3 regions of the Pseudomonas sp. S2_F07 genome follow, and region 2 is predicted to be linked to each of the others. Evidence: predicted binding sites of a transcription regulator. Region 2 holds the regulator's gene; each other region holds the start of a gene.
The links. Region 2 encodes sigma-54, which starts transcription at its own class of promoters, with help from an activator protein. Its sites were predicted from a motif close to ANTGGCATNNANNTTGCTNT; they were not measured.

Region 1 (10,071 bases), 960 kb from region 2:
TCGAAGGCACCACCAGCGCGGTGAGTTTTGTGTTCGACGTGCTGTTTCCCTACGCTGCCAAACACTTGCCGGCATTTGTCCATCAGCACGCCGAGCGCGCCGATGTGGCAGAGCAACTGGCTGCCGTGCGCCGCGACGGCAACGAACCGAACGCCGACGTCGAGCGGGTCATTGAGATCCTGTTGGGCTGGATCGCTGAAGACCGCAAGGCCACGCCGTTGAAGGCGTTGCAGGGCATGGTCTGGGAACAGGGCTATCAGGCCGGGCAGTTGAAGGGGCATGTGTACCCGGACGCCGTTGACGCACTCAAGCGCTGGCATCGGGACGGCTTTCAACTGTTTGTTTACTCGTCCGGCTCGATCCAGGCCCAGCGGTTGATCTTCGGCTGCTCGGAGGCAGGGGATCTCACGCCGTTGTTCAGTGGTTACTTCGATACGACGTCAGGGCCCAAGCGCGAGGCGCAGTCCTACGCCAACATCAGCCAGGCGATCAGCATTGAGGCGGGGCAGATCCTGTTTCTGTCGGACATCGTCGAAGAGCTCGACGCGGCGCGCACGGCGGGGATGGCTACGTGCGGGCTGGCTCGCGAGGGTGGGGAACTGGCGGGGCATGTCACCGTGGACAGCTTTGCGCGGATCGATCCTTCAGCGTTCTAAACACCGGACAACCTGTGGGAGCGGCGGTACGGCGATCCGACTTGCTCGCGAAGAGGGCGTGTCAGTCAACATCAACGTTGAATGACACGCCCTCTTCGCGAGCAAGCCCGCTCCCACATTTTTTTCTCATTTTTTTATAGTGAGTGATAGGTCGGCAGCGCAAACCGTTGCTGGCTCTGCAGCATGGAAATCTGCGGCAGTTCACTGGCTTGTTCGGCGAGGTCGCGGCGAATCGCACTGATGACCCACGTCAGTTGGTCGCCATTGTGCAACTGCTGGTAGGAAATCGAACGCTTGAACACTTTGCCTTCGCCGCCGCTGAGGGTCAGCAGGATCCCACCGTCAGGGCGGGCCTGGGTGGTGACTTCGAAGTTGGAGAACAGGGACGAAAATTTTTCCTGAATCAGGTTCATGTCTTTCAGCTCCGTTAGCTCTTGAATGGCAAGCATACGGAGAGGGTTGCAGTGATTGTGCCAGCCTTGGTTTTCTATAAATCAATATATAAAACAACAAGTTAGTATCGTTGGTGATTTTTGCTTTCGTGCATTCTGCATGAACGGCCATCGTGCATCCTGCATTTTGCGCGGTCGCTCGGCGATTCGATGGAACCATTGCGTGTGCGAGGGTTCACGATTGGCCCTGTATCAACCGCGGATCAAGATCGCAGATCAAGATCGCAGATACAAAACATTTCAAAAACCGCGTGTACAGCTCAAGAACCGTTGACGTATTTTCGGGCTCAGTCATCGCAGCCCGACAATAAAAAGATCGAACGGGAGCAACATGAGTCGCACGTCGAACGACACGATTACCTGGGGCATGATGCTCCGCAAGCTGCCTTCCATTGCCAAGGCCATCCCCCGGGTGGTGAAGGGCATGAAGGCCGCCAACGTCAAGGACCCGACCCAAGCGTGTGGTTTGGGCTGGAGTTTCGAGCAAGCCACGTTGCGTAACCCGGATGGCCCGGCGCTGTTGCAAGGCGACGTAACGCTCAGTTACTCCGAGGTCAACCAATGGGCCAATCGCATCGCCCATCACCTGATCGGCCAAGGCATCGGCAAGGGGGATGTGGTGGCGGTCTTCATCGAGAACCGCCCGGAACTGCTGGTGACCATACTGGCGGTGGCCAAGGTCGGCGCAATCAGTGCGCTGCTCAATACCTCCCAGACCCGCGACACCCTGGTGCACAGTGTGAATCTGGTGGCGCCGGCGGCGATCATTGTCGGTGAGGAGTTGGTCCCGGCGTACCTCGGAGTGCGTGACCGGGTGTCGATCAAGGCTGACCGAACCTGGTTCGTCGCCGATCAGGACACCTCGCGCCAACCGGGTATCGCGCCTGAAGGTTTCATCAACCTGATGACCGTCAGTCTCGACGATGGCAGCGACAACCCGGCCAGCAGCCGGCAGATTTTCTTTGATGATCCCTGCTTTTATATTTACACCTCGGGCACCACGGGGTTGCCCAAGGCGGGCGTGTTCAAGCACGGACGCTGGATGCGCAGTTCGGCGAGCTTCGGCATGATCGCCCTGGACATGCGCCCCGACGATGTCGTCTATTGCACTTTGCCGCTGTACCACGCCACGGGCCTTTGCGTGTGCTGGGGTTCGGCCGTCAGTGGTGCCAGCGGGTTCGCCATCCGCCGCAAATTCAGCGCCAGTCAGTTCTGGAACGATGCGCGCAAGTACCGGGCGACCACCATCGGTTATGTCGGCGAATTGTGCCGCTACCTGGTCGATCAACCGTCCAGCGCCGACGACAGCCGGCACGATGTGAAGAAAATGATCGGCAACGGCTTGCGGCCCGGCGCCTGGAACGAGTTCAAGACCCGCTTTGCGGTCAATCACATCTGCGAGCTGTACGCCGCCAGCGACGGCAACATCGGTTTCACCAACATTCTCAATTTCGACAACACCATCGGTTTTTCCCTGATGTCCTGGGAGCTGGTTGCGTACGACCACGACAGCGGCGCGCCGATTCGTCAGGCCAATGGCCTGATGCGCAAGGTCGCCAAGGGCGAGCAGGGGTTGTTGCTGGCAAAAATCGACGACAAGGCACCCCTGGACGGCTACACCGATCCGCAGAAAACCGCCAAGGTTGTGCTTGAGGATGTGTTCGAAAAGGGCGACCGCTACTTCAACACCGGCGACCTGTTGCGCAACATCGGCTTTGGGCATGCGCAGTTTGTCGACCGCCTGGGCGACACCTACCGCTGGAAGGGCGAAAACGTCTCGACCACGGAGGTCGAAAACATCCTCCTGCAACACCCGCTTATTTCCGAAGCCGTGGCCTATGGCGTGGAAATCCGCAACACCAATGGCCGGGCCGGGATGGCGGCGATTACCCCGGCCGAATCCCTGGCAACCCTGGATTTCAGCGAGCTGCTGGCCTTCGCCCGCGAGCAAATGCCGGCCTATGCGGTGCCGTTGTTCCTGCGGGTGAAAGTGAAAATGGAAACCACCGGGACGTTCAAATATCAGAAGACCCGACTCAAGGACGAGGCCTTCGACCCGGGTAAAACCGGCGATGATCCGATCTATGCCTGGCTGCCGGGGACGCAGACTTACGTGCAGGTCACGGAGCAGTTGTTGTCCGACATTCATGACGGCAAGTACCGCTATTGAATCTGGCTATGGCGGCCCATGAGAAAAAACAAGTGACAGTGCCGGGGGCGCTCGGGAAACTGTCGGCTTTTACGAATGACAGAAAAGGGAGTGCCCAATGTCAGACAAAAGCCGCCAGATGACCCCCGAAGAAGCCGCCGAATTCACCGAACAGGTATTCAACAAGGCACGGGAGGGCGATGCGGCGATGATGGCCGCGCTGCTGACCAAGGGTTTACCGCCGAACCTGCGTAACCACAAGGGCGATACCTTGCTGATGCTGGCCGCGTATCACGGTCACGTGGACACGGTAAAAGTCCTGCTGGAGCACAAGGCCGACCCGGAGATCCGCAACGACAACGGCCAGAGCCCGATTGCCGGCGCCGCCTTCAAGGGCGACCTGGCGATAATCAAGGCCTTGGTCGACGGTGGCGCGCAGGTTGAAGGCTCGTCCTTCGATGGCCGCACGGCGCTGATGATGGCGGCAATGTTCAACCGCGTCGAAGTGGTCGACTACCTGATCAGCAAGGGCGCCGACCCGAAAGCCAAGGACGCCAATGGCATCACCGCGCTGGAGGCGGCTAAAACCATGGGCGCTTCCGATACCGTTGCGCAGCTTGAGAAGCTGATTGGCTGATTGCTTTAAAAGATCGCAGCCTTCGGCAGCTCCTACGGGTGTACGCCACTCAATGTAGGAGCTGCCGAAGGCTGCGATCTTTTTTGGGCATTCGAATCTATCCTTGCGGTATCCTTCGCGCCCTCAAAATTCACCTCGCTACAGGATCCTCCCCATGAAAGCCGCACTCGTCGAACTCATCAGCAAAATCAGCTCCGGGTGCATGGGCGAAGACGAAATCCTCAAGGTTGCGGACGAAGCGGCCCGGGCATACGCCGATCAGGATGCTTTTCTGAGCGCCAATCCGGACATCAACTACGACGAAACCTTCCCGATCCCGCTGGGTGAATGGGTGGTGGTTGGCAGCCTACCGGAAACGGTACTGTTCCAGGCTGACACCTACATGGACCTGTTCGCCCAGATCGTCGCCTCATTCGGCCCAGGGGTGGAGTTCAATCTCAAGCCCAAGCAACTGGCCAAGACCGAAGCCCTGACCGCGCTCAACCGCATCCAGGTGCAGATGAGTAGCATGAACAAGGAAAATGGTGGCTACACGCTGATGAATTTCAGCCAGTTGCTCGATGACGAATTGCAGGTGGTCCTGGTCTACGGCAATGACGTGCCACGGGTGCTGGAATTGTGCGCAGAAGCGGGCATCGCAGCCGCGCCATCCCTGGAAGCCCTGAAAGTGGCGATCCACGTCTGACCCAGACACTGTCAATAAAAAGGAATCCTCGCGACGAGCGTCTATCCTGAGGGGGCATATCACTCTTTGGGAGCGTCACCATGGGTTCCACGTTCAACAGCCTGGTTGCCTTGATCATTTTTGTCCTGGACATCTGGGCCATCATCAACGTCTTCAAAAGCAGTGCCGAGACCGGGATGAAAATCCTCTGGGTACTGCTGATCGCGCTGTTGCCGGTACTGGGACTGATCATCTGGGCCATCGCCGGGCCGCGGGGCAATGTCAAACTCTGACGGATTTCCCACAAACAACACCGACCCTGTGGGAGCGGCGGTGCGGCGATCCGACTTGCTCGCGAAGAACGATTACGCGGTTCGCCGACAAACCGAGTTGCCTGCTTCGCGAGCAAGCCCGCTCCCACAGGATTGTGGCAAGTCGAACAAGTGAGGTTCGACCTGTCATGTTCCGCGACGTAGAATGCGCGCCTTTCCCGGCCAATCGAGACACTCGATTGGCCATCATGGGCGGGTAACCGTCCGTTGCCACCCGCATTCATCGGAGCACTTCCCATGAGCAACACCCCGACCAGCGACTACCTGGAAACCCTCTACGAAGGCTACGGCCAGCGTTTTCGCATGGAAAAACTGCTGCACGAAGTGCGCACCGAGCACCAGCACCTGGTGATCTTCGAAAATCCGCGCATGGGCCGCGTGATGGCGCTGGACGGCGTGATCCAGACCACCGAAGCCGACGAATTCATCTACCACGAAATGCTGACCCACGTGCCGATCCTGGCGCACGGTGCGGCCAAACGCGTGCTGATCATCGGCGGCGGTGACGGCGGCATGTTGCGTGAAGTGGCCAAGCACCGCAGCGTCGAGCACATCACCATGGTCGAGATCGACGGCACCGTGGTCGACATGTGCAAGGAATTCCTGCCGAATCACTCCAAGGGCGCGTTCGATGATCCACGCCTGAACCTGGTGATCGACGACGGCATGCGTTTCGTCGCCACCACCACTGAAAAGTTCGACGTGATCATTTCCGACTCCACCGACCCGATCGGCCCGGGTGAAGTACTGTTCTCGGAAAACTTCTACCAGGCCTGCCACCGCTGCCTGAACGAAGGCGGCATCCTGGTGACCCAGAACGGCACGCCATTCATGCAGATCGAAGAAGTGAAGACCACCGCCGGTCGCCTGCGCAGCCTGTTCCCGGACTGGCACTTCTATCAGGCCGCCGTGCCGACCTACATCGGTGGCTCGATGACCTTCGCCTGGGGCGCCACCAATACCGCTTATCGCAAGTTGTCCCGCGAAACCCTGCAACAGCGCTTCACGGGCAGCGGCATAGTCACCCGCTACTACAATCCTGAAATCCACATCGGCGCCTTCGCCTTGCCTCAGTACGTGCTGCAGGCGGTGAACAAGCCAAGCAACGACTGATAGGTTGAAACACAAAACCTGTGGGAGCGGCGGTGCGGCGATCCGACTTGCTCGCGAAGAGGGACGGTCAGCTGAAATCAAGCTGGCTGACACACCGCTTTCGCGAGCAAGCCCGCTCCCACATGGTTTGCGCTTGGTGGGTTACAAAGGGTGTTGAGAGTGATTTTCACATCCGTCGACGTGTTTGACTCGGCGGAACAATTAGTCAGCTAACAAGGTCGAGATAGAGGTAAGCCCATCCATGGGTTTTATCGAGGAGGCACCAATGCAAAAGTGGAAAGTCACTTTCGTGGATGATCATGGCGAAACCATCGACGAAGTCTTTGAGTGCACCGAGCGCCCGGACTACGAGCGTGCTGCCAAGCTCATCAAGGCCCGGCTTCTTCCTGTCGCCGCCGAACTGGATCTGAACGATCTGGAAGGGCGGACCAATGACGCGAGCGTCAAAGAGCTCAAGTCCCAGAACAGCATTCAAATCCTCGACATTACTCCAATCTGAACGATAGCTGTCGCATTCATATCCAGGCCTTGGCAGAGGCTCTATCTTGAGGCTACTCTGCAAGCGAGATCAGCGAATGAATCGCTAAGGTCTGGTCTTGTCAGCTCCATGCTTGTTTCCCGCCGGCACATCGTTTGCCGTCGCTCGCGCTGTTCGGTTGCGGGTGAGGGAGTACGGAAAGTCTATCCATCGTTTTGAGGAGGACGTTTCATGAGCACAGCCTATCAAGAAGACATCAGCAGCAGTGTGCTGCGCCGCATGAAAGAAGGCGGTTTTGACTTTTCCCGGTTTCATCCCATCGAGTTCTACGCCATTTTCCCGGACGAGGAGCGGGCACGCAGGGCGGCAGGTCATTTCCACCGTGGTGAATCCCTGGATGCGCAAGTCAGTGCGCGCGACGACGGCGCCTGGGCGCTGGAACTGTGCAAGGTCATGTATGCCACCTACGACGATATCGGCGACTTCGAACAGGGTTTCGAAGCAGTGGTCGAGCCTCTGGGCGGCATTATCGAAGGCTGGGGTGTGAAGCAGGAGGTACGAGGGCGACTCGCATAACCTTATGAACAGTGACAACCAGCAATGACGGCTGACCTTCGGGTTGGCCGTTTTCATTTGTGGGCGTTGGACACCAAAAAAAAGCCGCCAGGGCAGGCGGCTAAAAGGGAAGTTCGGTGAGCTTTTCAGCGAATGCCTGGATTATCCGCATCCGTTGCCGGGCAGTGAAATCAACTCTGGCTATGCTGGTGATAGGCGACCACCACGCCTTGCAATGAAGCGGGGGCGATCAGGTTGGGGCATTTACCGCACAGGATTGGTGCGGCGCGTGCGCGTTGATTACCCAACTGATTGAAATTTAAGCGTTTATGCCGATGGCACGGGCCTTGCGAAGGTCTGGACGTCCGAGTGACAAGGAGTACGGCATGATCCGCACCTATTTTGATGAGATGTACGATGCCGGCGGACAGGTCCGCCCGCATTATCGGGAGTTTGCCCGTTGGCTGGCCGAGACGCCTGACGAGCTTCTGGCACAACGGCGACGCGAGGCCGATCTGCTGTTTCATCGCGCCGGGATTACTTTCACGCTCTACGGTGATGAGCAAGGGACAGAGCGCCTGATTCCCTTCGACACCATCCCCCGCAGTATCCCCGCCAGCGAATGGCGGATAGTCGAGCGCGGGTGCATCCAGCGGGTCAAGGCGTTGAACATGTTCCTCGCCGACCTTTACCACGAGCAGCGCATCATCAGGGCCGGCATCATTCCGGCCGAGCAGGTGCTGGCCAACGAGCAGTACCAGTTGGCGATGCAAGGGCTGGATCTGCACCGCGATATCTATTCGCACATCTCCGGCGTCGACCTGGTACGCGACGGCGACGGCACCTACTACGTTCTTGAAGACAATCTGCGAACACCGAGCGGCGTCAGCTACATGCTCGAAGACCGCAAGATGATGATGCGCCTGTTCCCCGAGCTGTTCGCGGCGCAACGCATTGCCCCCATCGACCACTACCCGAACCTGCTGCTCGATACCCTGAAAAGCTCAAGCCCGATCGATAACCCGAGCGTGGTGGTGCTGACGCCGGGGCGCTTCAACAGTGCGTTCTTCGAGCATGCGTTCCTGGCGCGGGAAATGGGCGTGGAGCTGGTGGAAGGCGCGGACCTGTTCGTGCGTGACGACAAGGTCTACATGCGAACCACCGACGGGCCGAAAGCCGTCGACGTGATCTATCGTCGCCTCGACGATGCGTTCCTCGACCCACTGGCATTCAACCCGGAATCGATGCTCGGCGTGCCGGGGCTGCTGTCGTCCTACCGTTCCGGCAACGTGGTGCTGGCTAATGCCATCGGCACGGGGGTGGCGGACGACAAGTCGGTGTACCCGTTCGTTACCGACATGATCCGTTTCTATCTCGATGAAGAGCCGATCCTGAAGAACGTTCCTACGTGGCAATGCCGTAATCCCTCTGAGCTTTCCCACGTGCTGGCCAACCTTCCAGAGTTGGTGGTCAAGGAAACCCAAGGCTCCGGCGGGTACGGAATGTTGGTGGGGCCGGCGGCGACGGCGGCGGAAATCGAAGCTTTCCGCGCGCGGATCATCGCCAAGCCCCATGCATATATCGCGCAACCGACGCTGTCGCTGTCGACCTGTCCGACCTTTGTCGAAAACGGCATTGCGCCACGCCATATCGACTTGCGGCCGTTTGTCCTGTCGGGTCGTGAAACCCGGGTCGTGCCCGGCGGCTTGACCCGTGTCGCCTTGCGCGAAGGCTCCCTGGTGGTCAACTCCTCCCAGGGCGGCGGAACCAAGGACACCTGGGTGGTCGAGGATTAAAGGAAGCCTGTCATGTTAAGTAGAACTGCCTCGGATCTGTATTGGATGTCACGTTATCTGGAGCGGGCGGAAAACCTCGCCCGGATGCTCGATATCAGCTATTCGCTGTCGCTGATGCCGCAGGACGGTCGCGGCGACGGTTTGCACGAACTGGCCATGCCGCTGTTGATCACCGGCACCCTGGACGATTACCTGGAGCGCCATGGCGAGCTGCATGCCGAACGCCTGCTGCATTTCTTTGCCCTGGATGCGGCCAACCCGGCGAGTATCTACAGCTGCCTTGGTGCCGCACGTGCCAGCGCCCATGCGGTACGTGGGCGCATCACCGCCGACATGTGGGAAAACATCAACGCCACCTGGCTGGAAATTCGCGGCATCGCCGAACAAGGCCTAAGTCGCTACGGCATGAGCCGTTTCTGCGAGTGGATCAAGGAACGTTCCCACCTGTTCCGGGGCGCGTCCTACGGCACCATCATGCGTAACGATGCGTTTCGCTTCATTCGTCTGGGGACCTTTATCGAACGGGCGGACAACACCTTGCGCCTGCTCGATGCCCGCTACGAAATGGCCGGCGACCAGGCCGAAGCGGTCAGCGATGGCACCGCTCACGCGTATTACCAATGGAGCGCGTTGTTGCGGGCGTTGTCGTCGTTTGAGGCCTACACGGAAATCTACCGCGACGCCCCCGGCGCCCGGCATGTTGCCGAATTGCTGTTGCTGCGGGCCGATGTACCGCGATCCCTGCGCGCCTGCACCGAAGAAATCGACCAGATCCTCGCGCAATTGCCGGGGGCCAACGGTCGTCCCGCACAACGCCTGGCGGCGGAAATGGACGCACGCCTGCGCTACACCGGCATCCATGAAATTCTCGAAGAAGGCCTGCACGCCTGGCTGACCGAGTTCATCCCGCTGGTGCGCCAGTTGGGTAACGCGATTCACAGTTCTTATCTGGAGGCCGCATGAGACTTTCCATTAGCCACGAGACCACCTATCACTACGAAGACAAGGTGCGGGCGAGCATCCAGTATCTGCGCCTGACTCCCCACGACAGCGAGCGCCAGCACGTGCTCAGCTGGCAGCTCGACCTGCCGCGTCCGGTGCGGGCGCAGCTCGATCCGTTCGGCAACATCCTGCATGTGCTGACCATGGACGAGCCCCACGAGGCGATCATCATCGGCGCCCGTGGCCAGGTCGATATCGACGAATGGCGTGAGGCCGAACACGAGAGCCAGTCGGCAC
Region 2 (10,071 bases):
CGACGATGCCCAACTGGACGACAAGCAAGGTATTGCTACCTATAAGGGTGACGTGATCATCACCCAAGGCTCGATGAAGGTGACAGGCAACACCGTTACCATCACCCGCACCCCGACTGGCGACATTGACGTAGTGACCTCGGTGGGCAACCTGGCGTACTTCGAGCAATTGCAAACGGCTGGCGACACCAAGCCCGTGCAGGGCTGGGGCGTGACGATCCAGTACCACGCCGCGCAAAATCGCGTCGTACTGATCGACAAGGCCAAAGTTGTCGACAAGGACAACAACGTCACCCAAGGCGAGAAAATTGTCTACGACACCGACAAGAAGCTCGCCAGCGCCGGTCGCGCCACAGGCAGCAAGGTCACCGAGGCGCGTCCGCGTATCGACATGGTGATCCAGCCGAAGAAGAAAACCGACGAGAAAAAGGCCCAGTAATGGCAACTCTGAAAGCTCAGCATCTGGCCAAGAGCTACAAGAGCCGCCAGGTCGTGCGTGATGTCAGCCTGTCCATCGACAGCGGCCAGATCGTCGGCCTGCTTGGCCCGAACGGCGCCGGCAAGACCACCTGCTTCTACATGATCGTCGGCCTGGTGCAAGCCGACCAGGGCCGCGTCCTGATCGATGACCTGGACGTCAGCCACCAGCCGATGCACGGCCGCGCAAAGGCCGGTATCGGTTACTTGCCGCAGGAAGCATCGATCTTTCGCAAGCTGTCGGTGGCCGACAACATCATGGCCATCCTCGAGACCCGCAAGGAACTCGACAAGGCCGGCCGTCGCAAGGAACTGGAAAGCCTGCTGCAGGAATTCCACATCAGCCACATCCGCGACAACCTGGGCATGAGCCTGTCCGGCGGCGAGCGTCGTCGCGTGGAAATCGCCCGCGCCCTGGCCACCAACCCGAAATTCATCCTCCTCGACGAACCCTTCGCCGGCGTGGACCCGATTTCGGTCGGCGACATCAAGCAGATCATTCACCACCTCAAGGCCAAGGGCATTGGCGTGCTGATCACGGACCACAACGTTCGTGAAACCCTGGATATCTGTGAAACCGCCTACATCGTCAATGACGGCCAACTGATCGCCGAGGGCGACGCAGAGACCATCCTGGCCAACGACCTGGTCAAGGAAGTGTATCTGGGCCATGAGTTCCGCCTGTAAGCACTGAGTCGTGCCCAGGCCATCGCCCGGGCACTCACCGTGCCGACAAGCGTGGTCAGCCCTCAACAAGGGCAGCGCAGCAACACCGCTTTATAGTTTTTTATTGTTACAGCGCTCTAGGCAAACCCTTTAGTTTCAGGCATATAATTTGCTTAAGTTTGGCGCCCCGGCGCCCTGTAGTGGATGGCGCATGTGCGCCGGCGAATAAGGTGTTAAGCCCCTGCCATGAAACCATCGCTAGTCTTGAGAATGGGCCAGCAGCTGACGATGACACCGCAGCTGCAACAGGCCATCCGCCTGCTCCAATTGTCGACCCTGGACCTGCAACAGGAAATCCAGGAGGCCCTGGAGTCAAATCCGATGCTCGAACGCCAGGAAGAAGGCGACGACTTCGACAATTCCGATCCCTTGGCCGACAACGCCGAACAAAAGCCCAACACTGACATCCAGGAACCTTCCTATCAGGAAAGCGCCCCGACGGTTGATAACCTCGATGAGGGTGACTGGAACGAGCGTATCCCCAACGAACTCCCCGTCGACACCGCGTGGGAAGACGTTTACCAGACCAGCGCCAGCAGCCTGCCCAGCAATGATGATGACGAGTGGGACTTCACCACCCGCACCTCGGCCGGCGAAAGCCTGCAGAGCCACTTGCTGTGGCAACTGAACCTGGCCCCGATGTCCGACACCGATCGCCTGATCGCCGTGACCCTGATCGACTGCATCAACAATCAGGGCTACCTGGACGAAACCCTCGAGGAAATCCTCGAAGCCTTCGACCCGGAACTGGACATCGAACTGGACGAGATCGAAGCCGTCCTGCACCGCATCCAGCAATTCGAGCCAGCCGGCATCGGCGCCCGCAACCTCGGTGAATGCCTGCTGCTGCAATTGCGCCAGCTGCCTGCCAAGACCCCTTGGCTGGCCGAAGCCAAGCGCCTGGTCAGCGATTACATCGACCTGCTTGGCAGCCGTGACTACAGCCAGTTGATGCGCCGCATGAAGCTCAAGGAAGACGAACTGCGCCAGGTCATCGAGCTGGTCCAGAGCCTAAACCCGCGCCCGGGCTCGCAGATCGAGTCCACCGAAGCCGAGTACGTCGTTCCTGACGTCATCGTGCGCAAGGACAACGAGCGCTGGCTGGTGGAACTCAATCAGGAGTCGGTGCCACGGCTGCGGGTCAATGCCCAGTACGCCGGTTTCGTGCGCCGCGCCGACACCAGCGCCGACAATACCTTCATGCGCAATCAGCTGCAGGAAGCCCGCTGGTTCATCAAGAGCCTGCAGAGCCGCAATGAAACCCTGATGAAGGTTGCCACCCAGATCGTCGAGCATCAGCGCGGCTTCCTGGAGTACGGCGACGAAGCCATGAAGCCGCTGGTCCTGCATGACATCGCCGAAGCGGTCGGCATGCATGAATCGACGATTTCACGGGTGACCACCCAGAAATTCATGCACACCCCCCGGGGCATTTATGAACTGAAGTACTTTTTTTCCAGTCACGTAAGCACCTCCGAAGGCGGCGAATGCTCGTCCACGGCGATCCGGGCGATCATCAAAAAACTGGTTGCAGCGGAAAATCAGAAAAAGCCGTTGAGTGACAGCAAGATCGCTGGTTTACTGGAGGCACAAGGCATTCAGGTGGCTCGCCGCACCGTCGCCAAGTACCGCGAATCCCTCGGGATCGCGCCTTCGAGCGAACGCAAGCGGTTGATGTAGGGCCACGCCACAGCGTTCCAGTGGTAGATCATCTGGTCTACCGCTTTATGCACTGGCAACGAAGGAGAAGCTGTATGCAAGTCAACATCAGTGGACACCAACTGGAAGTGACCGAACCTCTTCGCACCTACATCGGCGAAAAACTCGAACGATTGGAGCGACATTTCGACAAGATCACTAATGTGCAGGTCACGATGACCGTCGAAAAACTGAAGCAGAAAATCGAAGCCACGCTGCATATTCCCGGGAATGAAGTGGTCGCCAACGCGGAGCATACCGATATGTACGCCGCGATCGACGCACTCACCGACAAGCTGGATAAACAACTCAAAAAGCATAAGGAAAAGACCCAGAGCCTCCTACAGGGCGCAACCGGTCGTTAACACTCCCTACCCATGATCCGACTTGAAAGTATCCTGACCCCCGGCCGTTCCCTGGTGAACGTGCCGGGAGGCAGTAAAAAGAAAGCCCTCGAACAAATTGCCAATCTGATCGCCCGCGAAGTGCCGGCCCTGGAGATGCAAGATGTCTTCGAGGCACTGATTGCTCGTGAAAAACTCGGTTCCACCGGGTTTGGTAACGGCATCGCCATTCCACATTGCCGTCTCAAGGGCTGTGTTTCGCCCATCAGTGCATTGATGCACCTGGACGCCCCTATCGATTTCGACGCCATCGATGGTGCGCCGGTTGACCTGCTGTTCGTGCTGCTGGTCCCGGAAGCCGCCACCGATGCGCACCTTGAGCTGCTGCGACAGATCGCCAGCATGCTCGACCGCAAGGACGTGCGTGAAAAGCTGCGTAGTGCTGCAAGTAACGAAGCCCTGTATCAGGTTGTCCTGAACGAGCAAAACGGTCAGTAATCATGCGCTTGATCATCGTCAGTGGCCGTTCCGGCTCAGGTAAAAGTACCGCCCTCAACGTACTTGAGGATAACGGCTACTACTGCATCGACAACCTGCCCGCCGGCCTGCTGCCGGAGCTGGCCGAGCGCGCCCTGGTTCATACCGAGATGTTGCAGCCGCTGGTCGCCGTTTCCATTGACGCGCGCAACCTGCCAAGCCACCTGTCACGCTTTCCCGACCTGCTCGAGGAAGTCCGTGCCCGCCACATCCAGTGCGATGTGCTGTATCTGGACGCCGACGAAGAAACCCTGCTCAAGCGCTTCTCGGAAACCCGCCGACGCCACCCCCTGAGCAACGCCAACCGTTCGCTGGCCGAAGCCATCAACGTTGAGAGCGCCCTGCTCGGGCCGATTGCCGACCTTGCCGATCTCAAGATCAACACCACCAGCCTGAACCTGTACCAGCTGCGCGACGCCATCAAACTGCGCCTGTTGAATCAGCCCGAGCCGGGAACTGCCTTCCTGGTCGAGTCCTTCGGCTTCAAGCGCGGCATGCCGGTGGACGCCGACCTGGTTTTCGATGTGCGCTGCCTGCCAAACCCTTACTGGAAACCGGAATTGCGCGAGCAGTCCGGGCTCGATCAACCGGTTGCCGAATACCTGGCGGCACAGCCGGATGTCGAAGAGATGTTTCAGGACATTTCCACATACCTGCTAAAGTGGCTGCCTCGTTTTGCCGCCAGCAACCGCGCCTACGTCACCATTGCCATTGGCTGCACTGGCGGACATCACCGTTCCGTCTACCTGACCGAGCGTCTGGGGCAGACGCTGCAACAATCCCTGAAGAACGTCCAGGTCCGCCACCGCGACCTCAGCTAAAGGATTCACATCGCGATGCCTGCTCTGGAAATCGAAATCATCAATAAATTGGGCCTGCACGCTCGCGCTTCTGCAAAATTCGTTGGGGTAGCGGGTCAGTTCCCGTGCCAGATCCGGGCCGGTCGGACACCAGAGTCCATGGTCGATGGCAAAAGCATCATGGCGATGATGATGCTGGCCGCCGGCAAAGGCACCACGATCCACTTGAGCACCGAAGGCGAGCAGGAACAGGAAGCGCTGGATGCGCTGGTGGCGTTGATCAACAACTTCTTCGACGAAGGCGAATAAAAGCTACAGAAAAGAAGATAGGCCCAGCCGTTGCAGGAGCGAGCCTGCTCCGGGCGGCGTTCCGACGATGGCATCACCACTTTCAACTTCAATGTCGCCTGACACTCCGCTTCGCGAGCAAGCTCGCTCCTGCAAGGAGGTTGCCGTGTAGTCAATAAAAAAGGCGCGCCACCCAATGGGTGACGCGCCTTTTTTTGTACAGCGGCCGAGGCTTAGCTACCCGCCACCGTCATCCGCTCGATCAGCACCGAACCTGTGCGAATGTTGCTGCGCAATTCAAGATCGTTACCCACGGCCACGATCTGCTTGAACATGTCGCGCATGTTGCCGGCGATGGTCACTTCCTGCACCGCGAACTGGATTTCACCGTTCTCGACCCAGTAACCCGCTGCACCACGGGAGTAATCGCCGGTCACCATGTTGAGGCCCTGCCCCATCAATTCAGTCACCAGCAAGCCACGTCCCATGCGCCGCAGCAAGGCGGCCTGGTCTTCGTCGCCATGGGTGACGAACAGGTTGTGCACGCCGCCGGCGTTAGCCGTGCTCGGCATGCCGAGCTTGCGGCCGGAATAGGTGCCGAGGATATACGACACCAACTCGCCTTTTTCGACGAACGGTTTGGCGTAGGTTGCCAAACCATCACCGTCGAACGCTGCGCTGCCCATGGCACGCATCAGATGCGGACGCTCGTCGATGGTCAGCCACTCCGGAAACAGCTTCTGCCCGAGAGTGCCCTCAAGGAACGAAGACTTGCGATACAGGCTGCCGCCGGAAATCGCCGACAGGAAACTGCCGAACAGCCCCCCGGCCAACTCTGCGGAAAACAGCACCGGCACCTCGCAAGTCGGCACCGGACGCGCGCCCAGACGGCTCGCCGCCCTTTGCGCTGCGCGCTGACCGATGCTCACCGGGTCGGCGAGCAGATTGCCTTGGCGGTTCACGTCGTACCAGTAATCACGCTGCATCTGGCCATCGGCCTCGGCGATCATCACGCAGCTCAGGCTGTGGCGAGTCGATGCGTAACCGCCGATAAACCCGTGGCTATTGCCATAAACGCGGCAGCCCTGATGGGTACTGAGGGTGGTGCCGTCGGCGTTCTTGATCCGGCTGTCGGCGGCAAACGCCGCGGCTTCGCAGGCCAGGGCCTGTTCGATGGCTTGTTCCGGCGTAATGTCCCATTGGTGGAACAGGTCGAAATCCTGAATATCCCGCGCCATCAGCGCGGCATCCGCAAGACCCGAGGCTTCGTCTTCCGAGGTGTGCTTGGCGATGGCCAGTGCAGCGGCGACGGTTTCGCGAATCGCATCAGGGCCGCTGGCCGAAGTGCTGGCCGAGCCTTTGCGCTGACCGACGTACAAGGTGATGCCAAAACCCTGGTCGCGGTTGAATTCAACGGTTTCGACTTCACGCTGGCGCACCGTGGTCGACAAACCCTGCTCCAGTGACACCGCCACTTCACAGGCACTGGCGCCCTGGCGTTTGGCTTCAGCGATGATCTGCTCGACTTGTTCCTGCAGTGCCGGCAACGCTTGTGGGCCGACGCTTTCAACTGCACTCATGCTGTTCTCCACTCAAATTCTGCTTTCGGTAACGGTCATCGAGCGACCGGGCCGGACAAGCGGCCCCCGACTGGTTATCATGGCGGCGTTTCTTTGCGGACGGCCACCATGGTTGATTCTTACGACGACTCCCTCGATACGGGAGAAAAAAGCAAATCCCAGGTAAAACGCGAGCTGCATGCTCTGGTTGACCTTGGCGAGCGCCTTACAACACTCAAGCCTGACTTGCTGGCAAAACTGCCCTTGACCGACGGAATGCGTCGGGCTCTGGCCGATGCGCCCAAGCACACCGCGAATATCGCGCGTAAACGGCACCTTCAGTTCATCGGTAAACTGATGCGCGATCAGGACACTGCCGCCATTCTGGTTCTGCTCGATCAACTCGATGCCTCCACCCGTCAATACAACGAACGCTTCCATAACCTGGAGCGCTGGCGTGATCGTCTGATTGCCGGCGACGATGCCGTTCTGGAAAAGTTCGTCGTCGATTACCCGGACGCGGACCGCCAGCAATTGCGTTCCCTGATCCGTCAGGCCCAGCATGAGGTTGCGCAAAACAAGCCTCCTGCTTCCAGCCGTAAAATCTTCAAGTACATCCGTGAGCTGGACGAGACTCAACGCGGTCTGCGCTGAGTAACGCCCTTCCCGTCCTGTAGGAGCTGCCGAAGGCTGCGATCTTTTGATCTTTCGCTCAGAACTCAATTGTCTGGGTAAAGATCGCAGCCTACGGCAGCTCCTACAGGGGATATCCCCGTCGTTATGCGCCCGTGCCACCCACGGTGATCGCATCAATCTTCAGCGTTGGCTGGCCGACACCCACCGGCACCGACTGCCCATCCTTGCCACACGTGCCCACGCCGCTGTCCAGCGACAGATCATTACCAACCATCGATACCTTGCTCATGGCTTCCGGCCCGTTGCCGATCAGGGTCGCGCCCTTGACCGGAGCGGTGATCTTGCCGTCCTCGATCAGGTACGCCTCGCTGGTGGAGAACACGAACTTGCCGCTGGTGATGTCCACCTGACCGCCACCCAGGTTGGCGCAGTAGATGCCACGCTTCACCGAGGCGATGATTTCCGCCGGGTCGCTTTCGCCAGCGAGCATGTAGGTGTTGGTCATGCGCGGCATCGGCAAGTGCGCGTAGGATTCGCGACGACCGTTACCGGTGCGTGCCACGCCCATCAGGCGGGCGTTGAGCTTGTCCTGCATGTAGCCCTTGAGGACGCCGTTTTCGATCAGCGTGGTGCACTCGGTCGGCGTGCCTTCGTCGTCGACGCTCAACGAGCCACGGCGACCGGCCAGGGTGCCATCATCGACAATGGTGCACAGCTTCGACGCAACCATCTCGCCCATGCGCCCGCTATAAGCCGAACTGCCCTTGCGGTTGAAATCACCTTCCAGGCCATGACCGACGGCTTCGTGCAGCAGTACGCCCGACCAGCCTGAACCGAGCACCACCGGCAAGGTACCGGCCGGGGCCGGAATGGCTTCCAGGTTGACCAGCGCCTGGCGCAACGCTTCACGGGCATAGCCCATGGCGCGGTCTTCGCCGAGGAAATAACGGTAATCGGTGCGACCGCCACCGCCATGACCGCCGCGCTCGCGACGGCCGTTCTGCTCGACGATCACGCTGACATTGAAACGCACCAGCGGGCGCACATCCGCCGCCAGACCGCCGTCAGTGGAAGCCACCAGAATCCGTTCCCACACACCGGCCATACTCACGGTGACTTGCTGGATGCGAGGGTCGAGGGCGCGGGTCGCGGCATCGATTCGCTTGAGCAAATCGACTTTCTCGGCACGGGTCAGCACTTCCAGGGGATTGTCCGGCGCATACAACTGCGCGACATCCTGGCTGGTGAATGCCTGTACGGTGCCGTGCTGCCCGGCCCGGGAAATCGAACGGGCGGCCCGCGCCGCCGCGCCAAGGGCTTCCAGGGTGATGGCATTGCTGTAGGCAAAACCGGTTTTTTCACCCGATTGCGCGCGCACGCCCACACCTTGGTCGAGGTTGAAGCTGCCTTCCTTGACGATACCGTCTTCCAGCGCCCAGGACTCGGAGATCTGCCCCTGGAAATACAGGTCGGCCGCATCGATGCCCGGCCCGGCCAGGTCGCCGAGCACGCCTTGCAGGCTCTCGATCGTGACGCCACCGGGCGCCAGCAGGTGTTCACTGACTGAGGACAACAACTCGCTCATATGCTTTACGCCTTAAATTCGTCGTTCTGATGCAGGTCGCTGGGCGCCCTGCGAGAAAAAGCGCCGGTGACTGGACACCGGCATCCGCGCCCGGATGGACGCCTGTTCGCTGCTGTCGCGTTCGGCCAGCAGCACGGCCTCGCCTTGATCCTGTTGTGCCAGCACACGCCCCCACGGGTCGATGATGGCGGCATGGCCAAAGGTTTCCCGCGGCCCCGGATGCGTCCCACCCTGGGCGGCCGCGAGCACATAACATTGTGTCTCGATGGCCCGTGCGCGAATCAGCACATCCCAATGCGCCGCGCCGGTCACCGCCGTGAAGGCCGAAGGGGCGGTAATCAGTTCCGCGCCGGCCGCGCGCAATTCGCTGTACAACTCAGGGAAGCGCAAGTCGTAACAGACCGTCAGGCCAACCCGTCCAACCGGTGTGTCCGCCACCACGACCCCACTGCCATAAGCATAGTCATCGGATTCCCGATAACGGCCGCGATTGTCGGCCACGTCGACGTCGAACAGGTGCAGCTTGTCGTAGCGCGCCACCGTTTCACCCTGGTCATCGACCAGCAACGAACAGGCATGCACCTTGGCCGTCGGCTGATCGACCGGCGGCAACGGCAACGTGCCGGCTACAATCCATAACTTGAGGTCACGTGCGGTCTGTTTCAACCAGGGCAGGATCGGGCCTTCACCCAGTGCTTCGGCGCGCCCGATGTCGGCTATGTCACGCCGGCCCATGGCGGCGAAGTTTTCCGGCAATACCGCCAGTTTCGCGCCACCGTCGGCCGCTTGCTCGAGCAGCCGACGGGCCTGGGCCAGATTGGCCAGCACATCGCTCTGGCTGACCATTTGAATCACCGCTACGGACATGGCGCACTCCTGGAATCGTATGCGGCCATGCTACTCCATAGGCTTGCCGAGCGCCTTTTCAAAAGGATCTCAAAAGCCTTGTCGAAGGTAATCTTCGGTTCTTTCCACGGCCCTTTGACGGTGTACTTCACACTGGCGAAACGGGAGACCCGGTCACCGATCAGCTTGTCAATCAGGAACAGCGCCCCGCCGACCGCGGGTGCGCCGACGATTAATGCGGCAATCGGCAGGTTATTGGTCACCGGCAAGGTCACCATCAGTTTCGCATCGATCTGATCGGCCACCATGTTCAGCGTGCCGTCGAGTTCAATGGTGCTCGACGGGCCCGTCAACTGGATCGGCTTGCGGGTGACATACACACCATCGGTCCCGACCAGCAGCCCCTTGACCCGGTCATAACTCAGGCCTTTGCCGAACAGGTCGGAGAAGTCCAGGCGCAGGCGCCGGCCGATGGAGTTGAAGTTGAGCAAGCCAAATACCCGCAGCGCCTGGGCACTGCCTTCAACCTCGACGAACTGCCCCTCATTGAGCGTCGCATCGAGCGTGCCGGAAAA
Region 3 (10,071 bases), 3.1 Mb from region 2:
TTGACCGTGTTCGGTCAGGACGCCGCGATCGACTCGCTGGCTACCGCGATCAAGCTGTCCCGTGCCGGCCTCAAGTCCCCTGACAAGCCTGTCGGTTCGTTCCTGTTCGCAGGGCCTACCGGTGTCGGTAAAACCGAAGCGGCGCGTCAGTTGGCCAAGGCCCTGGGTGTCGAGCTGATTCGTTTCGACATGTCCGAGTACATGGAGCGCCACACCGTATCGCGTCTGATCGGTGCGCCTCCAGGCTATGTCGGGTTCGATCAGGGCGGTCTGCTGACCGAAGCCATCACCAAGCAGCCACACTGCGTGCTGTTGCTCGATGAGATCGAGAAGGCGCATCCGGAAGTCTTCAACCTGCTGCTGCAGGTCATGGACCACGGTACGCTGACCGATAACAACGGGCGCAAGGCGGATTTCCGCAACGTGATCGTCATCATGACGACCAACGCCGGTGCCGAGACCGCAGCCCGCGCTTCGATCGGTTTCACCTATCAGGATCACTCGTCCGATGCGATGGAAGTGATCAAGAAGAGCTTCACGCCGGAATTCCGCAACCGTCTGGACACCATCATCCAGTTTGGTCGCCTCAGTCATGAGGTCATCAAGAGCGTGGTGGACAAGTTCCTTACCGAGCTTCAGGCGCAACTGGAAGACAAGCGTGTGTTGCTGGAGGTCACCGATGCAGCCCGCAACTGGCTGGCCGAAGGTGGCTATGACGCGGCGATGGGGGCTCGCCCAATGGCTCGCCTGATCCAGGACAAGATCAAGCGTCCGCTGGCGGAGGAGATTCTCTTTGGCGAACTGGCCGAGCATGGCGGTGTGGTACACATCGACATCAAGGATGGTGAGCTGACCTTCGAGTTCGAGACCACGGCCGAGATGGCCTGACGTTAAACCGCAATAAAGCAAAAAGGCGCCAATTGGCGCCTTTTTGCTGTCTGTAGGAGCTGCCGAAGGCTGCGATCTTTTGATTTTGTTTTTAAGATCAAAAGATCGCAGCCTTCGGCAGCTCCTACAAGGGCAGCGTGCGGCAGCTAAATCGCAGGCAAACAAAAACGCCCGGCATGAGCCGGGCGTCTTGTATTGACTTGATTAACGGGCGCGGTAAGTGATGCGCCCTTTGCTCAAGTCATAGGGAGTCAGCTCTACGCGCACTTTGTCGCCGGTAAGAATACGGATGTAGTTCTTGCGCATCTTGCCGGAGATGTGCGCGGTTACGACGTGCCCATTTTCCAACTCCACACGAAACATGGTGTTGGGCAGGGTGTCGACGACAGTGCCTTCCATTTCGAAGCTGTCTTCTTTCGACATGCAGTAAAGCCCTCGGTGTCCAATGAATGGCCCGGTGCAACTGCGCCAGGCAAAAGCGGCGTGCATTGTGCCCGAAAAGTGGGGTTTAAGCCAAGGGGTTTAGGGCCGGCTCTAGTTTAGAACCACCCAGCGCTGATTAATCAGCAACTCAATAGGGCGATATTGAGTCTTGTAGTTCATTTTTTTGCAGTTTTTGATCCAGTAGCCGAGGTAGACCGCATCCAGCCCCAGCCGCCTGGCCTCGGCGATTTGCCAGAGGATTGCATAGCGCCCAAGGCTGCGGCGCTCTTCGGCCGGTTCGTAGAAGGTGTAGACCGCCGAAAGACCGTTCGGCAGTAAATCGGTGACGGCGACGGCCAGAAGCTGGCCGTTCAGGCGGAACTCGTAAAATCGGGAAAACGGCAGGTCCCGCACCAGGAATGTCGAGAACTGGTCGCGACTCGGCGGATACATGTCGCCATCGGCGTGACGCTGTTCGATATAGCGCTGGTAAAGGTCGAAGTACTCTTCATTGAAGCCGGGCCTGGCCGGACGCACCTGCAAATCCACGTTGCGCTTGAAGATGCGTTTCTGTTGCCGGTTGGGCGTGAACTGCCCCACGGGAATGCGCGCCGGAACGCAGGCATTGCAATTCTGGCAATGCGGCCGATAGAGATGATCGCCACTGCGACGAAACCCCATTTCCGACAGGTCTGCATAGACATGCACATCCATGGGCTGACTAGGGTCGAGAAACAGGGTTGTGGCCTGCTCCTCGGGCAGATAACTGCAAGAGTGCGGCTGAGTGGCATAGAACTTCAAACGCGCCAACTCGGTCATGATCAACCCTCGGGATAATGCTTTTGAATAAGTGTAAGCCACACGGGAGAAAGTCGCTCAGCAAACCCAGGTGGCGGTGTTGGCTTGGTCCAGGTGCCTGGCCAGATAGCTGGCAAATTCACGGCGAGGAATGGCGCGTGCGCCCAGGCTGTGCAGGTGGTCGGTGGGCATCTGGCAATCGATCAGTACAAAACCCGAGTCTTTCAGATGCCGCACCAGTGTGGCAAAGCCGAATTTCGAGGCGTTGTCGGCGAGGCTGAACATGGATTCGCCGAAAAACAGCTGGCCCATTGCCAGGCCGTAGAGCCCGCCCACGAGTTCGTCCCCGTCCCACACTTCCACCGAGTGCGCGTGTCCACGCCTGTGCAGCTCGATGTAGGCGTCCTGCATGGCCTCGGTAATCCACGTGCCGTCAGCGTACTCCCGGGGGCTGCACAGGCGCGGATGACGGCAGCGAAGTCCTGGTCAAAGGTCACTTGATAGCGTTGCTGGCGCAGCAGTTTGTTCAGACTGCGCGAGATGTGCAATTCGTCGGGAAACAGCACGGTACGCGGGTCCGGCGACCACCAGAGGATCGGCTGGCCTTCGGAAAACCATGGGAAGCAGCCGTGGCGATAAGCCGAGATCAGCCGATCGGCAGACAGATCACCACCGGCAGCCAGAAGCCCGTTGGGGTCGCGCATGGCCTTTTCCAGCGGTGGGAAATGCAAGGTGTTGCGTTGTAACCAAGTCAGCATGGCATCCAGGCTTGCAGAAGGGGAGGGCAGTGGCGGGTGTTGGCCCGCCATAAAGTTTGCCTTTAAACGGTTGGAATGTCGTCGAGGTATTTTTCAGCGTCCAGCGCCGCCATGCAACCGGCCCCGGCAGATGTAACGGCCTGGCGATAAACGTGGTCGGCCACGTCGCCGGCGGCAAACACCCCTGCAATCGCCGTAGCGGTGGCATCGCCTTCGCTGCCACCCTTGACCTGCAGATATCCGTCGCGCATTTCCAGCTGGCCCGCGAACAGGTCGGTGTTGGGTTTGTGGCCGATGGCGATAAACACCCCGGCCAATGTCAGCTCCTTGGTTTCACCGGTGTGGCTGTCCCGCAGGCGGGCGCCGGTCACGCCGCTGGCATTGCCGAGCACTTCGTCCAGGTTCTGGTTCCAGTGCAGGCGGACATTGCCATTGGCGGCTTTTTCGAAGAGTTTGTCCTGGAGGATCTTCTCCGAGCGCAGCTTGTCGCGCCGATGGATCAGGTGCACTTCCTTGGCGATGTTCGACAGGTACAAGGCTTCCTCGACCGCCGTATTGCCGCCGCCGACCACCGCAACCACCTGATTGCGATAGAAAAATCCATCACAGGTCGCGCACGCCGACACTCCTTTGCCGGCAAACGCTTCCTCCGACGGCAGACCCAGGTATTGCGCGCTGGCGCCGGTGGCAATGATCAGTGCGTCGCAGGTGTAGGTTCCGCCATCGCCAATCAGCTCGAACGGCCGTTGTTGCAACTTGGCGGTATGGATGTGGTCGTAAACGATCTCGGTGGCAAAGCGTTCGGCGTGTTTTTGCATGCGATCCATCAGCACCGGCCCGGTCAGGCCTTCAACGTCCCCTGGCCAGTTATCCACTTCGACGGTGGTGGTGAGCTGGCCACCCGCCTGGATGCCGGTAATGACAACGGGCTTGAGGTTGGCGCGGGCGGCATACACGGCCGCGCTGTAACCGGCGGGGCCGGAGCCCAGGATGATCAGGCGTGAATGCTTCGCTTCGCTCATAAAAACACCTCATAAGCCTTTGTCACAAAAGAGAATGCATGCTCAAATTGAACAGCATGTCATATGCTTTTGACTATGCTACACCCAAGGGTCTCAAGCATGGCGTCGTGCGTACAAACCCGTACAATGCCCTGCGTGTTACATATATTCAGTGCGCGCCATGTTTATAAAAACCGGGGCGCAGTGTTAAAAGTAGTCCCGGTAACGCGTGTTAACTTTTTTACCTGCCTGGATTGGGCAGTTTTTTCGCGGTTTTTATAGACATTCACCAGATGGACGCGCCCATGGCGCAGGAAAAGAAGCGTTTTGAAGAAATCCACCGCAGCACCTAAACCAGCCGTCGTACCGCTCTGGCGCCAGCACTTGCACTACCGACTCAAGGAAGGTGCGCTGATCGCCATCGGTGCCTTGTGCCTGTTCTTGATGATGGCCTTGTTGACCTACGGCAAGGACGATCCGGGCTGGAGTCATAACAGCAAGATCGACGATGTGCAGAACTTCGGCGGGCCAGCGGGCTCCTACAGCGCCGATATCCTGTTCATGGTGCTGGGTTACTTCGCCTACATCTTCCCGTTGCTGCTGGCCGTCAAGGCGTACCAGATCTTCCGCCAGCGTCACGAACCGTGGCAGTGGAGCGGTTGGCTGTTCTCCTGGCGCCTGATCGGCCTGGTGTTCCTGGTGCTGTCGGGGGCCGCGCTGGCCCATATCCATTTTCATGCCGCGACCGGTCTGCCGGCCGGTGCGGGTGGCGCGCTGGGGGAAAGCCTCGGCGAACTGGCCGGGAACGCCCTGAATATCCAGGGCAGCACGCTGTTGTTCATTGCCTTGTTCCTGTTCGGCCTGACTGTGTTTACCGATCTGTCGTGGTTCAAGGTGATGGACATCACCGGCAAAATCACCCTCGACCTGTTCGAGCTGTTCCAGGGCGCCGCCAATCGCTGGTGGGCTGCCCGTACCGAGCGCAAACAACTGGTTGCCCGGTTGCGTGAAGTCGATGATCGTATGGATGAAGTGGTCGCGCCGACCGTCACCGACAAGCGCGAGCAGGCCAAGGTCAAGGAACGCCTGATCGAACGTGAGCAAGCCCTGAGCAAGCACATGTCCGAGCGTGAGAAGCAGGTGCCGCCGGTGATTGCGCCCGCGCCGCCAAAGCCCGCCGCGCCGAGCAAGCGCGTCGAGAAAGAGAAGCAGGCGCCGCTGTTCGTCGACAGCGCCGTGGAAGGCACCTTGCCGCCGATCTCGATTCTCGACCCGGCGGAAAAGAAACAGCTCAATTACTCGCCTGAATCCCTGGCTGCGGTTGGCCACCTGCTGGAAATCAAGCTCAAGGAATTCGGCGTCGAAGTCACGGTGGATTCGATTCACCCGGGCCCGGTGATCACCCGTTACGAGATCCAGCCGGCGGCCGGGGTCAAGGTCAGCCGTATTTCAAACCTGGCCAAAGACCTTGCCCGCTCCCTGGCCGTGACCAGCGTGCGCGTGGTGGAAGTGATTCCGGGCAAGACCACGGTCGGTATCGAGATTCCCAACGAAGACCGGCAGATCGTGCGTTTCTCCGAGGTGTTGTCGACCCCCGAGTACGACAACTTCAAATCCCCGGTCACCCTGGCCCTGGGCCACGACATCGGCGGCAAGCCGGTGATCACTGACCTGGCGAAGATGCCGCACCTGCTGGTGGCCGGTACCACCGGTTCCGGTAAGTCGGTGGGTGTGAACGCGATGATCCTGTCGATCCTGTTCAAGTCCGGCCCGGAAGACGCCAAGCTGATCATGATCGACCCGAAAATGCTTGAGCTGTCGATCTACGAAGGCATTCCGCACCTGCTGTGCCCGGTGGTCACCGACATGAAGGACGCCGCCAACGCCCTGCGCTGGAGCGTTGCCGAGATGGAGCGACGCTACAAGCTGATGGCCAAGATGGGGGTGCGAAACCTGTCGGGCTTCAACGCCAAGGTCAAGGAAGCCCAGGACGCCGGCGAGCCGTTGAGCGATCCGCTGTACAAGCGCGAAAGCATCCACGACGAAGCGCCGCTGCTGAGCAAGCTGCCGACCATCGTGGTGGTGGTCGACGAATTTGCCGACATGATGATGATCGTCGGCAAGAAGGTTGAAGAACTGATTGCCCGTATCGCGCAAAAGGCGCGTGCGGCCGGTATCCACTTGATCCTGGCGACCCAGCGTCCGTCGGTGGATGTGATCACCGGTCTGATCAAGGCCAACATCCCGACCCGCATGGCGTTCCAGGTATCGAGCAAGATCGACTCGCGGACCATCATCGACCAGGGCGGCGCCGAACAACTGCTCGGCCACGGTGACATGCTCTACATGCCACCGGGCACCAGCCTGCCGATTCGTGTTCACGGTGCTTTCGTGTCCGACGATGAGGTTCACCGCGTGGTGGAAGCCTGGAAGCTGCGGGGCGCGCCGGAATACAACGACGACATCCTCAATGGCGTCGAAGAGGCGGGCAGCGGCTTTGAAGGCAGCAGTGGTGGCGGCGACGGTGACGATCCCGAGGCCGATGCGCTGTACGACGAAGCCGTGCAGTTCGTGCTGGAAAGCCGTCGCGCCTCCATTTCCGCGGTTCAGCGCAAACTGAAGATCGGCTACAACCGCGCCGCGCGCATGATCGAAGCCATGGAAATGGCCGGGGTCGTGACGTCCATGAACACCAACGGTTCGCGTGAAGTCCTGGCCCCGGGCCCGGTGCGCGACTGACCCGAGTATGAAAAGGGTGGTGCCTTTGGCGCCGCCCGCACTCCCACGAATGTTATGAGGACTCCCATGCGTCTGATCCGCATGCTGTTGCTGCCGGTACTGGCCTTGACCACGCTCCAGGCTAACGCCGATGACAAGGACGTGGCGCGCCTGACCCAACTGCTGGAAAAATCCCAGACCCTGACCGCACGTTTCTCGCAACTGACCCTCGATGGCACCGGCACCCAGTTGCAGGAAACTGCTGGCGAGATGTCGCTGCAGCGTCCTGGCCTGTTCTACTGGCACACCGATGCGCCAGCCGAACAGACCATGATCTCCGATGGCAAGAAAGTCACCCTGTGGGACCCGGACCTGGAACAGGCCACCATCAAGAACCTCGACCAGCGCCTGACCCAGACCCCGGCCTTGCTGTTGTCCGGTGACGTGTCCAAGATCAGCCAGAGCTTCGACATCAGCGCCAAGGAAGCCGGTGGGGTGATCGACTTCACTCTCAAGCCGAAAACCAAGGACACCCTGTTCGACAGCCTGCGCCTGTCGTTCCGCAATGGCCTGGTCAATGATATGCAACTGATCGACAGCGTTGGTCAGCGCACCAATATCCTGTTCACCGGGGTGAAGGCCAACGAGCCGATCCCGGCGTCCAAGTTCAAGTTCGATATCCCGAAAGGGGCTGACGTAATTCAGGAATAAGACAGATAACCTGTGGGAGCGAGCTTGCTCGCGATGGCGGCATAACATTCAACAGCAATGTCGACTGACCTGACGCTATCGTCGGAACGCCGCCCGGAGCAAGCTCGCTCCCACAGGGGCTTGCGGTGTTTAATGATTTGGCTGATAGGCAGTGAGGTTTTTTAGGTAACCATGGATCTGTTTCGCAGCGCCCCCATCGCCCAGCCCTTGGCCGCCCGCCTGCGTGCGGCCAATCTGGACGAGTACGTCGGTCAGGAACACGTGCTCGCTCGCGGCAAACCCCTGCGCGAAGCGCTGGAGCAGGGTGCCCTGCATTCGATGATTTTCTGGGGACCGCCGGGCGTGGGCAAAACCACCCTGGCGCGATTGCTCGCGGAAGTCTCGGATGCGCACTTCGAAACGGTCTCGGCGGTGCTGGCCGGGGTCAAGGAGATCCGCCAGTCGGTGGAAATCGCCAAGCAGCAGGCCGCGCAGTACGGGCGCCGCACCATCCTGTTCGTCGACGAGGTGCATCGCTTCAACAAATCCCAGCAGGATGCGTTCCTGCCCTATGTCGAGGACGGCACGCTGATTTTCATCGGCGCGACCACGGAAAACCCCTCCTTCGAACTCAACAACGCCTTGCTGTCACGGGCGCGGGTCTACGTGCTCAAAAGCCTCGACGAAGCGGCCCTGCGCAAACTGGTGCAGCGCGCGCTGACCGAAGAGCGTGGCCTGGGCAAGCGCAACCTGACCCTCAGCGACGAAGGCTTCCAGATGCTGCTGTCGGCCGCCGATGGTGATGGCCGGCGCCTGCTCAACCTGCTGGAAAACGCCTCGGACCTGGCGGAAGACAACAGCGAGATCGGCACCGATCTCCTGCAAAGCCTGCTCGGCGATACCCGCCGGCGGTTCGACAAGGGCGGCGAAGCGTTCTACGACCAGATATCCGCGCTGCATAAATCGGTGCGCGGCTCCAACCCTGACGGCGCCTTGTATTGGTTTGCACGGATGATCGACGGCGGTTGCGACCCCCTCTACCTCGCCCGGCGCGTGGTGCGCATGGCCAGCGAAGACATCGGCAATGCCGACCCCCGCGCCCTGAGCCTGTGCCTGGCGGCCTGGGAGGTGCAGGAGCGCCTCGGCAGCCCCGAAGGCGAACTGGCGGTGGCCCAGGCCATCACCTACCTGGCTTGTGCGCCAAAGAGCAATGCGGTCTACATGGGCTTCAAGACCGCATTGCGCGCCGCCGCCGAGCACGGTTCTCTGGAAGTGCCGCTGCACCTGCGTAACGCGCCGACCAAACTTATGAAACAACTGGGCTACGGCGATGAATACCGTTATGCCCATGATGAGCCGGACGCCTATGCCGCTGGCGAAGACTATTTCCCGGAAGAACTCGACCCAATCCCGTTCTATCAGCCCGTGCCCCGTGGCCTGGAGTTGAAGATCGGCGAAAAACTCAATCACCTGGCGAAACTCGACCGTTTAAGCCCAAGGCAGCGGAGAAAATAGTGCTTCCCTTGATCGTTGCGGTTTCCGTCGGCGGGATGGCCGGCACGTTGTTGCGCTTCGCCACCGGCAACTGGATCAACGCGAATTGGCCGCGGCACTTCTATACAGCGACGCTGGCCGTTAATATCGTGGGCTGTTTGCTGATCGGCGTTCTATACGGTCTGTTTTTGATCCGCCCGGAGGTGCCCATCGAGGTGCGTGCCGGGTTGATCGTTGGCTTCCTCGGGGGGCTGACAACTTTTTCATCCTTTTCACTGGATACGGTGCGCCTGCTGGAAAGCGGGCAAGTGCCGCTGGCCCTGGGCTATGCGGCGCTCAGCGTATTCGGCGGGCTGCTTGCCACCTGGGCCGGCCTGTCCTTGACCAAACTTTGATAAACGAGAAACCGACATGCTCGATTCCAAACTGTTACGTAGCAACCTTCAGGACGTAGCGGACCGCCTGGCATCCCGTGGCTATACCCTGGATGTTGCGCGCATCGAAGCGCTGGAAGAACAGCGCAAGACCGTCCAGACCCGCACCGAAGCACTGCAGGCTGAACGTAATGCGCGCTCCAAATCCATCGGTCAGGCCAAGCAGCGCGGTGAAGACATCGCGCCGCTGATGGCGGACGTCGAGCGCATGGCGGGCGAATTGAGCGCCGGTAAAGTCGAACTGGACGCGATCCAGACCGATCTGGACTCGATCCTGCTAGGTATCCCCAACCTGCCGCACGAATCGGTACCGGTCGGCGAAGACGAAGACGGCAACGTCGAAGTGCGTCGCTGGGGTACCCCGACGGCCTTCGATTTCCCGGTTCAGGACCACGTCGCCCTGGGCGAGAAGTTCGGCTGGCTGGACTTCGAAACCGCCGCCAAGCTGTCCGGCGCCCGTTTCGCCCTGCTGCGCGGCCCGATCGCCCGTCTGCATCGCGCCCTGGCGCAATTCATGATCAACCTGCACGTCACCGAGCACGGCTACGAAGAGGCCTACACGCCTTATCTGGTCCAGGCCCCGGCGTTGCAAGGCACCGGCCAGTTGCCGAAGTTCGAAGAAGACCTGTTCAAGATCGCGCGCGAAGGCGAAGCCGACCTGTACCTGATCCCGACCGCCGAAGTGTCGCTGACCAACATCGTCGCCGGCGAAATCGTCGACTCGAAACTGCTGCCGATCAAGTTTGTCGCCCACACCCCGTGCTTCCGTAGCGAAGCCGGCGCGTCGGGTCGCGACACCCGCGGCATGATCCGCCAGCACCAGTTCGATAAAGTCGAGATGGTGCAGATCGTCGAGCCGTCGCAGTC

Region 1: AB4O40_RS26290 (circularly permuted type 2 ATP-grasp protein) is a predicted target of sigma-54. The motif match lies at 7,371-7,390, and genes of this name have one in related genera.
Region 3: AB4O40_RS07115 (DNA translocase FtsK) is a predicted target of sigma-54. The motif match lies at 3,940-3,959, and genes of this name have one in related genera.

What each region holds. Positions count from the first base shown of each region.
Region 1 covers NZ_CP162758.1:5,768,137-5,778,207, forward strand. Annotated here, with positions in the region: gene mtnC (acireductone synthase) at 1-656, shown strand, start outside; gene AB4O40_RS26250 (DUF3509 domain-containing protein) at 791-1,069, opposite strand; gene AB4O40_RS26255 (long-chain-acyl-CoA synthetase) at 1,440-3,278, shown strand; gene AB4O40_RS26260 (ankyrin repeat domain-containing protein) at 3,376-3,894, shown strand; gene AB4O40_RS26265 (hypothetical protein) at 4,049-4,579, shown strand; gene AB4O40_RS26270 (PLD nuclease N-terminal domain-containing protein) at 4,660-4,851, shown strand; gene speE (polyamine aminopropyltransferase) at 5,128-6,003, shown strand; gene AB4O40_RS26280 (hypothetical protein) at 6,269-6,502, shown strand; gene AB4O40_RS26285 (ribonuclease E inhibitor RraB) at 6,713-7,057, shown strand; gene AB4O40_RS26290 (circularly permuted type 2 ATP-grasp protein) at 7,423-8,832, shown strand; gene AB4O40_RS26295 (alpha-E domain-containing protein) at 8,845-9,795, shown strand; gene AB4O40_RS26300 (transglutaminase family protein) at 9,792-10,071, shown strand, end outside.
Region 2 covers NZ_CP162758.1:4,808,566-4,818,636, reverse strand. Annotated here, with positions in the region: gene lptA (lipopolysaccharide transport periplasmic protein LptA) at 1-439, shown strand, start outside; gene lptB (LPS export ABC transporter ATP-binding protein) at 439-1,164, shown strand; gene AB4O40_RS21760 (RNA polymerase factor sigma-54) at 1,390-2,883, shown strand; gene hpf (ribosome hibernation-promoting factor, HPF/YfiA family) at 2,958-3,266, shown strand; gene ptsN (PTS IIA-like nitrogen regulatory protein PtsN) at 3,279-3,743, shown strand; gene rapZ (RNase adapter RapZ) at 3,746-4,603, shown strand; gene AB4O40_RS21740 (HPr family phosphocarrier protein) at 4,619-4,891, shown strand; gene pmbA (metalloprotease PmbA) at 5,104-6,450, opposite strand; gene yjgA (ribosome biogenesis factor YjgA) at 6,559-7,083, shown strand; gene tldD (metalloprotease TldD) at 7,208-8,650, opposite strand; gene AB4O40_RS21720 (carbon-nitrogen hydrolase family protein) at 8,663-9,517, opposite strand; partial or broken gene AB4O40_RS21715 (YhdP family protein) at 9,589-10,071, opposite strand, start outside.
Region 3 covers NZ_CP162758.1:1,564,377-1,574,447, reverse strand. Annotated here, with positions in the region: gene clpA (ATP-dependent Clp protease ATP-binding subunit ClpA) at 1-888, shown strand, start outside; gene infA (translation initiation factor IF-1) at 1,093-1,311, opposite strand; gene AB4O40_RS07130 (arginyltransferase) at 1,423-2,130, opposite strand; partial or broken gene aat (leucyl/phenylalanyl-tRNA--protein transferase) at 2,188-2,867, opposite strand; gene trxB (thioredoxin-disulfide reductase) at 2,930-3,889, opposite strand; gene AB4O40_RS07115 (DNA translocase FtsK) at 4,196-6,607, shown strand; gene lolA (outer membrane lipoprotein chaperone LolA) at 6,674-7,297, shown strand; gene AB4O40_RS07105 (replication-associated recombination protein A) at 7,469-8,791, shown strand; gene crcB (fluoride efflux transporter CrcB) at 8,791-9,165, shown strand; gene serS (serine--tRNA ligase) at 9,182-10,071, shown strand, end outside.